Regions from separate parts of the Streptomyces sp. WM6372 genome, predicted to be linked through region 2. Evidence: riboswitches for the same ligand, from Rfam matches in the RefSeq annotation. Region 2 holds a riboswitch; the other holds the start of a gene.
What was found. Region 2 has a riboswitch for ZMP and ZTP ahead of ADK52_RS11400 (bifunctional 5,10-methylenetetrahydrofolate dehydrogenase/5,10-methenyltetrahydrofolate cyclohydrolase). Riboswitches for the same ligand answer to the same signal wherever they lie in the genome.
Positions count from the first base shown of each region.

Region 1: it holds a riboswitch for ZMP and ZTP, as region 2 does, so the genes downstream of both, glyA (serine hydroxymethyltransferase) here and ADK52_RS11400 (bifunctional 5,10-methylenetetrahydrofolate dehydrogenase/5,10-methenyltetrahydrofolate cyclohydrolase) in region 2, are expected to answer to the same signal.

Region 1 covers NZ_LGDB01000200.1:55,453-60,725, forward strand. Annotated here, with positions in the region: gene ADK52_RS24645 (glutathionylspermidine synthase family protein) at 1-910, shown strand, start outside; gene ADK52_RS24650 (hypothetical protein) at 907-1,449, opposite strand; gene rocD (ornithine--oxo-acid transaminase) at 1,613-2,815, opposite strand; ZMP/ZTP riboswitch at 2,975-3,065, shown strand; gene glyA (serine hydroxymethyltransferase) at 3,101-4,369, shown strand; gene trpS (tryptophan--tRNA ligase) at 4,501-5,273, shown strand, end outside.
Region 2 covers NZ_LGDB01000127.1:54,629-59,901, forward strand. Annotated here, with positions in the region: gene ADK52_RS11395 (NADH:flavin oxidoreductase/NADH oxidase family protein) at 84-1,337, opposite strand; gene ADK52_RS11400 (bifunctional 5,10-methylenetetrahydrofolate dehydrogenase/5,10-methenyltetrahydrofolate cyclohydrolase) at 1,572-2,417, opposite strand; ZMP/ZTP riboswitch at 2,504-2,601, opposite strand; gene ADK52_RS11405 (class I SAM-dependent methyltransferase) at 2,711-3,472, shown strand; partial or broken gene ADK52_RS11410 (RNA polymerase sigma factor) at 3,700-5,213, shown strand.

The sequences.
Region 1 (5,273 bases), on a different contig from region 2:
GCGCCGGCGCGCCGAACAGCCCTCCCTCTACGGCCGGTTCGACCTGCGCTACGACGGCTCCGGCAGCCCGGCCAAGATGCTGGAGTACAACGCCGACACCCCGACCTCCCTCGTGGAGGCGGCCAGTCCGCAGTGGTTCTGGATGGAGGAGCGCTTCCCCGGCGCCGACCAGTGGAACTCCCTCCACGAGCGGCTCGTCGAAGCCTGGCGCCGGCAGGCGGAACTGCTGCCGCCCGGCCCGGTCCACTTCGCGCACTCCGAGACGGACGAGCTCGGCGAGGACCTGATGACGGTCGCCTACCTCCAGGAGACCGCCGAGCAGGCGGGCCTGGCGACCGTGGAGCTGTCCGTCGAACAGATCGGCTGGGACAGCCTGTCGGGCCGGTTCGTCGACCGGGGGCTCGGCTTCATCCGCAGCTGCTTCAAGCTCTACCCGTGGGAGTGGCTGGCCACCGACACGTTCGGCCCGCAGGTCCTCGGCACGTACGACCACGGCGGCGGCTCCGGGACCACCACCTGGATCGAGCCGCTGTGGAAGATGCTGCTGTCCAACAAGGCGCTGCTGGCGATCCTGTGGGAGCTCTTCCCGGAGCACCCGAACCTGCTGCCCGCCTACCTCGACGGCCCGCGCGAGCTCGCGGAGACCACCGGGTACGCGGCGAAGCCGCTGCTGGGCCGCGAGGGCGCCGGGGTCACCCTGCACCCGGCCGGCGGCGACGAGCCGTTCACGCCGGCCGAGGGGGAGACGTACGTCTTCCAGGGCCTGGCCCCGCTCCCCGACTTCGACGGCAACCGCGTGGTGCTCGGCGCCTGGGTCGTCGAGGAGGAGGCGGCGGGCCTGGGCATTCGCGAATCGGCGGGCCCGGTCACGGACGAGTACGCCCGCTTCCTGCCCCACGTCATCCTCTAGCGGTTCGCGCAGGTGATCTTGAAGCCGTTGTCGGCGCCTGCCGTCCAGCCCTTCACGTAGGCGTCGGATCGCGTCTGGCTCTGGTCCGGCTCGGGCGGCTTGCCGGCGCAGTCCGTCTTGCCCGCCTGCCTGCCGGCCGAGAACCCGGCCGCGTAACCCTGCTCGAAGTCCTTCTTGGGCGACTGCGGGGCCGGGGGAGTGCCCGCCGGCCCGACCTTGCAGTTCACGAAGACGAACTGCTGGTCCTCGTTCACCGCGAGGACGGTGTAGTCGACGTTCTTCTGGAACCGCTGCACGCGGAAGTTCCCGTCCGCGTCGATGTTCAAGGGCTCGGTGGATTCACCGTCGTTGAGGTTGCGCGGGGGCGTGAATCCCTCGCCGGTGATGATGACGGACATCCCGTTCGGGGCGGGGGTGACCGTACAGCTGGCGGCGGGCGCCGCCGCGGCGGTGGGCGGTGCGAGTGCGGCGACGCCGCCGAGTGCGACGCAGGAGGTCAGGACGGCGCAGATCAACGTGCGTCGGTTGCGTCGGTGCATGAGTGCTCCCATCGGAGGTCGGCCCGGAATGATCAGGGGCGCGCACCCGCAAGGGTCCTTCCATCGTCCGGCGGACCGCACACGCTGTCCACCGCGGCGGCGTGCACGGCCGGGACCAGCGCGAGCCCGGCCGTGCACGCCGTCGAAACGCCGCCGAACGCCGTCAGGCGGCCAGCACCTCCCGCAGCTGGTCCAGGCCCCAGTCCAGGTCCTCCTTGCTGATCACCAGCGGGGGTGCGATGCGGATCGTCGCCCCGTGGGTGTCCTTGACGAGCACACCCCGCTCCATCAGCCGCTCGGAGATCTCCCGGCCCGTGCCGTGCGCCGGGTCGATGTCGACACCCGCCCACAGCCCGCGCCCGCGTACGGCGGTCACCGAGCCGCCGACCAGCAGGTTCAGCTCCCGGTGCAGGTGGTCGCCGAGCTCGGCGGCGCGCTGCTGGTGCTCGCCGGAGCGCAGCATCGCGATCACCTCCAGGGCGACCGCGCAGGCCAGCGGGTTGCCGCCGAAGGTGGAGCCGTGCTCGCCGGGCCGGAACACCCCGAGCACGTCCCGGTCGGCGATGACGGCCGAGACCGGGACCACGCCGCCGCCCAGCGCCTTGCCGAGGATGTACACGTCCGGTACGACGTCCTCGTGCTCGCATGCGAAGGTCTTGCCGGTCCGGCCCAGACCCGACTGGATCTCGTCCGCCATGAACAGGACGTTCCGCTCGCGCGTGAGCTCCCGTACGCCCTGGAGGTAGCCGGCGGGCGGCACCAGTACCCCGGCCTCGCCCTGGATCGGCTCCAGCAGCACGGCCACGGTGTTCGCCGTGACGGCCGCCGCCAGCGCGGTGAGGTCCCCGTACGGAACGATCTCGAACCCGGGGGTGTAGGGCCCGTAGTGGTCGCGCGCCTCGTGGTCCGTCGAGAAGCTCACGATGGTCGTCGTACGGCCGTGGAAGTTGTTGGCCGCGACCACGATCTTGGCCTGCCCGTCCGGGACGCCCTTGACCTCGTAACCCCACTTGCGGGCGGTCTTCACCGCCGTCTCCACGGCCTCCGCGCCCGTGTTCATCGGCAGCACCATCTCCTTGCCGCACAGCGCGGCGAGCTCGCTGCAGAAATCGGCGAACCGGTCGTGGTGGAAGGCCCGCGAGGTGAGGGTGACCCGCTCCAGCTGCGCCTTGGCCGCATCGAGCAGACGGCGGTTGCCGTGGCCGAAGTTGAGCGCCGAGTAGCCCGCGAGCATGTCCAGGAACCGGCGGCCTTCCACGTCCGTCATCCACGCGCCTTCCGCGGACGCCACGACGACGGGCAGCGGGTGGTAGTTGTGCGCGCTGTGCGCCTCGGCGGAGCGCAGGGCTTCAGCAGTTGTCGACACGGGGTCTCCGATCGTCGGGGGCGGGCGTGATGGAGGTGACGGGGCTGATGGAGGCGACGGGGGTGTCGTCACCTGCGTCACGTCACCTTGTATACGGCTATACGTCGCTCGTATACCGGACGGGGAAACCTTTCTTGTGGACCGCCCGCTAAGGTGAGCGGTACGCACGGCGACTGGCGTACGGAGAACCAACTCCGGGGGAGTCGTGCGCGCACGACCGCATACAGGGCCGCTCGCCTGGGCCTCGCGGGGACGAGATCTGACATCGACCCCGGAGGAGCCGCCATGAGCGCGAGCCGCCACCCCGCCCTGACCGCCGCCGACCCCGAGCTGGCGTCCTTCGTCGCCGCCGAGGAAACGCTTCAGGCGGAGACACTGCGCCTGATCCCGAGCGAGAACTACGTGTCCGCCGCCGTGCTCGAAGCCTCCGGCACGGTGCTGCAGAACAAGTACAGCGAGGGTTACCCGGGCCGCCGCTACTACGAGGGCCAGCAGAACATCGACCGCGTCGAGGCGCTGGCCGTCGAGCGGGCGAAGGGCCTGTTCGGGGTGGACCACGCCAACGTCCAGCCGTACTCCGGCTCTCCGGCGAACCTCGCGGTGTACCTGGCCTTCGCGAAGCCGGGCGACACGGTGATGGGCATGGCCCTGCCGATGGGCGGCCACCTGACGCACGGCTGGGGGGTCTCGGCGACGGGGTCCTGGTTCCGCGGCGTGCAGTACGGGGTGTCCGCCGGGACGGGGCTGATCGACTACGACGCCGTGCGCGAACTCGCGCTGGCCGAGCGCCCGAAGATCATCTTCTGTGGCGGTACGGCGCTCCCGCGCACGATCGACTTCGAGGCGTTCGCCTCGATCGCCCAGGAGGCCGGCTCGGTCCTCGTCGCCGACGTGGCCCACATCGCGGGCCTGATCGCGGGCGGGGCACACCCGTCGCCGGTCGGGCACGTGGACGTGGTCTCCACGACCACGCACAAGACGCTGCGCGGGCCGCGGGGCGCGATGCTGATGTGCCGCGAGGAGCACGCGAAGGCCATCGACAAGGCGGTCTTCCCGGGCCTCCAGGGCGGCCCGCACAACCAGACGACGGCGGGCATCGCGGTGGCCCTGCACGAGGCGGCGCAGCCGTCGTTCGTGACGTACGCGCACGCGGTGGTCGCCAACGCGAAGGCGCTGGCGGAGGCGCTGCTGGCCCTGGGCTTCGACCTGGTGTCGGGCGGTACCGACAACCACCTGATCCTGATGGACCTGACCTCGCGGGGGGTGCCGGGCAAGGTGGCGGCCAAGGCGCTGGACCGCGCCGGGATCGTCGTGAACTACAACACGGTCCCGTTCGACCCCCGCAAGCCGTTCGACCCGTCCGGCATCCGCATCGGCACCCCGTCGCTGACCTCGCGGGGCCTGGGGACGGACCACATGCCGCTGGTGGCGGACTGGATCTCCCGAGCCGTGGACGCCGCGGCGAAGCAGGACGAACCGGCCCTGGCGGCCATCCGCACCGAGGTGGCGGACCTGATGTCGGCCTACCCGGCCCCGGGCCTGCCGCTGTCCTGACCGGCCCCCCGACCGGTCTCCCGACCGGCCCCCCGAACCGTCTTCCGACCCGTCCCACCCCCGGGGCTCCGCCCCGGGGGTTTCGGACAGGTGCGGACCGCCGCGGCCGCCGCACCTGAGAGAATGAAGCCATGGCTTCTGATCGTCCTCGCGCGCTCTCCGGCATCCAGCCCACCTCCGGCTCGTTCCACCTCGGGAACTACCTCGGAGCCATCCGCCAGTACGTCGCCTTGCAGGAGACGCACGACGCGTTCTACATGGTCGTCGACCTGCACGCGATCACCGTGCCGCAGGATCCGAAGGACCTGCGCGCCAACACCCGGCTCTCCGCCGCGCAGCTGCTCGCCGCAGGTCTCGACCCGGACCGCTGCACGCTCTTCATCCAGAGCCACGTCCCCGAGCACGCACAGCTCGGCTGGGTCATGAACTGCATCACCGGCTTCGGCGAGGCCAGCCGGATGACCCAGTTCAAGGACAAGTCCGCCAAGGGCGGCGTCAACAACGCCACCGTCGGCCTGTTCACGTACCCGATCCTCCAGGTCGCCGACATCCTGCTGTACCAGGCCAACGCGGTGCCCGTCGGCGAGGACCAGCGCCAGCACATCGAGCTGACCCGCGACCTGGCCGAGCGCTTCAACCAGCGCTTCGGCCCGACCTTCACGCTCCCGGCCGCGCACATCGTCAAGGAGGTCGCGAAGATCTACGACCTCCAGGACCCCTCGATCAAGATGTCGAAGTCGGCGTCCTCCCCCAAGGGCCTGATCAACCTCCTCGACGAGCCCAAGGTCACCGAGAAGAAGATCAAGAGCGCGGTCACCGACACCGAGGCCGAGGTCCGCTTCGACACCGAGAACAAGCCCGGCGTCAGCAACCTGCTCACGATCTACTCCACCCTCACGGGGGA
Region 2 (5,273 bases):
CGGGCGGCGGACGCCCGCGGCCCGGACCGGGGGCGGGCTGCCCGCCCGCGGCCCGCACCGTCGGCGGGCCGCCCGCGCCGGTCTCAGCCGACGAGGGCGTCCTCGGGCTCGGGATTGCGGGCGAGCCAGGCCCCGTACGCCCGTACCCGGCGCCAGTGCTGGAGCTGGTCGAGGGCGAACGTGGCCCGCGGGGAGGCCTCCGGGCGCGGCTCCAGTCCGCGCGCCAGCCGGTGCAGCTGGAACCGTACGAAGGCCAGCAGCGCGGCGCCGGCCAGGTCCCGGTCCTTCCACCGCAGCCGCTCCACGAGCACCCGTACGTCTTCCCCGGCGCGCCAGCGGGCCGGCAGGTCGGGGCGGAACGCCAGCGCCGAGGCGAGCCCGACGACGGACACCCCGCGCGCCAGGACCTTCCGCGCGGTCTCCTGCCGGCCTATCCCGCCGGTCAGCATCAGCGGCATCGTGGCCGCGTCCAGGAACTGCTCGGCGAAGGAGAGGAAGTACGCCTCCCGCTCAAGGGTGCGCAGATCGGCGGTGCGGCCCAGGGTCGCGGGGCTCTCGACGCTGCCGCCGGACAGTTCGACCAGGTCGACGCCGAGGCCGCCGAGGGCCGCGAGGACCTGCGCCGCGTCCTCGGTGTCGAAGCCGCCGCGCTGGAAGTCGGCGGTGTTGAGCTTGACGCCGACCGCGAAGCCGGGGCCGGCCTGCGCGCGGACGGCCCGGACGACCTCGGTGAGCAGCCGGACCCGGTTCTCCAGGCCGCCGCCCCAGCGGTCGGTGCGCCGGTTGACCAGCGGGGAGAGGAACTGGCTGATCAGGTAGCCGTGGGCGGCGTGGATCTGCACCCCGTCGAACCCGGCCTCCTCGGCCCGCCGGGCCGTGACGGCGAACCGGGCGACGGTGGCCTCGATGTCCGCCTCGGTCATCGCGGTGGGGCGGGCGAAGCGCTTGGTGTGCTTGCCGAGGCTCACCCCTATGTCGGAAGGTGCCCAGGCCGTGCCAGGCATCTCGGAGCCGACCTGCCGGCCCGGGTGGTTGATCTGCATCCAGACCCGGCCGCCGCCACCGGACGCGGCCTCGGCCCAGCGGCGGAAGGGGGCGAGCGGGGAGCGGGCGTCGAGGACGATGGTGCCCGGCGCGGTCAGCGCCCGGCGGTCGACCATCACGTTCCCGGTGATCAGGAGTCCGGCGCCGCCCCGCGCCCAGCGGCGGTAGAGGCGCTCGATGCGCTCGTCCGGGAGCTGGCCGGCCCCGGCGAGGCTCTCCTCCATGGCCGCCTTCGCGAGGCGGTTCGGCAGGGTGGTGCCGTTGGGCAGCTCCAGTGGCGTGAACAGGTCCATCAGCAGTCTCCCCAGGAAACGTGTTGCACGTGTCATCGCGCGCCCCGGCGCAAAAGATACCGCCCGCTCCCCGGCGCCCGTCAGGCTCCGGCCGCAAGATTCCGGACACCCCGGAACGCGGAACGCCCCGGGCCGAGGGGCCCGGGGCGTCACCCGTACGGTGCGTTCGCGTACGGAGCGTTCCCGTACGGGGTTCCCGTTCGGGGTTCCCGTACGCGGGGTGCGGTGCGGCGGTCAGAGGTCCGCGAGCTCCAGGCCGGCCTGGGCGGCGGCCGCCCGGACGGTCTGCTCCAGCAGGACGGCGATGGTCATCGGGCCGACGCCGCCGGGGACCGGGGTGATCAGCGAGGCGCGGGCGGCGGCCGACTCGAAGTGGACGTCACCGACGTTGCCCTCGTTGTAGCCGGCGTCCAGCACCACGGCGCCCGGCTTGATGTCCTCGCCGCGGATGAACTCTGCCTTGCCGACGGCGGCGACCAGCACGTCGGCCTGGCGCACGATCGACGGCAGGTCCACGGTGCGGGAGTGGCAGTAGGTGACGGTGGCGTTCTGCTCCAGCAGCAGCATGCCGGCCGGCTTGCCCAGGATCGCGCTGCGCCCGACGACCACGGCGTGCTTGCCGGTCAGGTCCACGTCGTACTCGGCGAGCAGGCGCATGATGCCGCCGGGGGTGCAGGACACGAAGCCCGGCAGTCCGAAGCCCATGGCGGCGAAGGAGTGCATGGTCACGCCGTCGACGTCCTTGCCCGGGGCGATGGCCTCGAAGGCGGCGCGCTCGTCGATGTGGTGCGGGACCGGGTGCTGGAGGAGGATGCCGCTGATCTCCGGGTCCTCGGAGAGGGCGGTGAGGGCGGCGACGAGCTCCTCGGTGGTGGTCTCGGCCGGCAGCTCCACGTGGCGGGAGGTGATCCCGGCCTTGGCGCAACGGTTCTGCTTCATCTTCACGTACGTCACGGACGCCGGGTCCTCGCCGACCAGCACGGTCGCGAGGCAGGGCGCGGTGCCGGTGCGCTCGGTGATCTTCGCCGCGAGGGCGGCGGTCTGCTCCGAGATGCGGCGGGCGAGGGCGGTGCCGTCCATCAGCCGGGCGGGGCCGGTGGCGGTGACAGTGGCGGTCTGGGCAGTCGTCACGGGGTCTCCTGAGCGTCGCTGCGGTTCGCGGGTTCGCGGTTCGCCCAGGCGCGCGGCAGGAGACGTACGTGCGGTCGTACGCCGGGCCGCTCCCCGGTGGTGATCCACCCGAACGCCAGTCACGGCCCGCCTCCACTCTAATGGACCCCGCCCGCGGGTGCGGTGGCCCGCGGGCGGTCCTTGACGTACGGGATCTGGTCAAACCGGTGGATCACCGGCGCCGCGCCTGGGACGATCGAGACATGACGCGCACTTTCGACCACCTGGTCGCGGAAGCCGAGTCCGTTTCGGTCGACGGCTGGGACTTCTCCTGGCTCGACGGCCGGGCCACCGAGCAGCGCCCTTCCTGGGGCTACCAGCGGCTGCTCGGCGAGCGCCTCGCCCGGGTCCGCTCCGCCCTCGACATCCAGACCGGCGGCGGAGAGGTGCTGGCCGGGGCCGGGCCGCTGCCCCCGCTGACGGCGGCCACCGAGTCCTGGCCGCCGAACATCGACAAGGCGACCCGCCTGCTGCACCCGCTGGGCGCGGTCGTGGTCGCGGACGCCGACGAGCCGCCGCTGCCGTTCGGCGACGAGGCCTTCGAGCTGGTCGCGAGCCGGCATCCGGTGACCATCTGGTGGGAGGAGATCGCGCGGGTCCTGCGCCCGGGCGGTACGTACCTCTCGCAGCAGGTCGGGCCGGCGAGCGTCTTCGAGCTCGTCGAGTACTTCCTCGGGCCCCAGCCGGAGGAGGTCCGGCGCGGCCGGCACCCCGACGACGCGGTGGCCGACGCCGGCAAGGCGGGCCTCGAAGTGGTGGATCTGCGCTCCGAGAGACTGCGTACGGAGTTCCACGACATCGGAGCCGTGATCTACTTTCTACGGAAGGTGATCTGGATGGTGCCCGGCTTCACGGTCGGGCAGTACCGGGACCGGTTGCGCGAGCTCCATGAACGGATCGAGCGTGACGGCCCGTTCGTGGCGCACACCGCTCGTTTCCTCATCGAAGCCCGCAAAACGGGTTGACGGGAAAGGGCGGCGCGGGCGCGGACGGATCCACGGCCGAATGGTTGCGCGCCCACAGCGTGGCGCAGGTCACTCAATTCAGCGCGTAACGAATCGACTCGGGCATGCGATGAACCGACAGGTGTCCTCGCGCGGCCCCGGAATACAGACCCCCCTCGGGTCTGTTTCCCGAGTCCGCGCGATGATGTCCCGCCCACTCCCTATCTGTTCGCAACGAGAGGCTCCTTGTGTCGCTCAGCCCGTCCCGTACGTTCCCTCCGGAGATCGCCGAATCGGAGGCCCTCGTCGCGCTCGTCGAGCGCGGCCGCGAGCAGGGTCACATCAACGGTGACGACGTGCGCCAGGCCTTCGAGGCCGGCCGCATCCCGGTGGACCAGTGGAAGCGGGTCCTGCGCAGCCTGAACCAGGTCCTGGACGAGGAGGGTGTCGCACTGCACGTCAGCGCCGCCCCCGCCACGAAGGCCGCCGCGAAGAAGCCCCGCAAGGCGGCCGCCGCGCCTGCCCGCACCGTGACCAAGAAGGCGGCCGCCGCGCCGCGCCCCATCGGCGCGCGCAAGGCCTCGGCCAGCGCGGCCCCCGCCACCGCGGCGGCGATATCCGCTTCGCCGGCCGCGGCCACCGAGGACGAGGTGACGGCCGACGCCGTCGCCGAGCCGAAGAAGCGGACGGTCAAGAAGACCGCCGCGAAGAAGACCGCGGTGAAGAAGACCGCCGCCGCGGCCAAGAAGACCAGCGCGAAGGACGCCGACGAGGGCGAGACCCCGGCCGCCGAGGGCGAGGACTGGGCCGCCGAGGACCTCGTCGACGACGTCGAGGAGGAGGCCCCCAAGGCCGGCGGCACCCAGGGCTTCGTCCTGTCCGACGACGACGAGGACGACGCCCCGGCGCAGACGGTCATGGTCGCCGGCGCCACCGCCGACCCCGTCAAGGACTACCTGAAGCTGATCGGCAAGGTGCCGCTGCTCAACGCCGAGCAGGAGGTCGAGCTCGCCAAGCGCATCGAGGCGGGTCTCTTCTCCGAGTACAAGCTCGAAGAGGAGGAGGACCACAAGCCCGCGTTCAAGCGCGAGCTGGAGATCCTCGTCGAGGACGGCCGCCGTGCCAAGAACCACCTGCTGGAGGCCAACCTCCGCCTCGTGGTCTCGCTGGCCAAGCGCTACACGGGCCGCGGCATGCTCTTCCTGGACCTGATCCAGGAGGGTGGATCCGGCAGGCGATCACGCGTGCCATGGCCGACCAGTCGCGCACCATCCGCATCCCCGTCCACATGGTCGAGATCATCAACAAGCTGGCGCGCGTCCAGCGCCAGATGCTCCAGGACCTCGGCCGGGAGCCCACTCCGGAGGAGCTGGGCAAGGAACTCGACATGACCCCCGAGAAGGTCATCGAGGTCCAGAAGTACGGCCGTGAGCCGATCTCCCTGCACACCCCGCTGGGTGAGGAGGGCGACAGCGAGTTCGGTGACCTCATCGAGGACTCCGAGGCGGTCGTACCGGCCGACGCGGTGTCGTTCACGTTCCTCCAGGAGCAGCTCCAGTCCATCCTGGGCACGCTCTCGGAGCGCGAGGCGGGCGTCGTCTCGATGCGCTACGGCCTGAACGACGGCCAGCCGAAGACCCTGGACGAGATCGGCCGCGTGTACGGGGTCACCCGTGAGCGCATCCGCCAGATCGAGTCCAAGACCATGTCGAAGCTGCGCCACCCGTCGCGTTCGCAGGTGCTGCGCGACTACCTCGACTAAACCGTCGGGTCAGCCGACGGGGTACGCGGTGCGCCCGCTGCGGGCGCACCGCGTACCCCG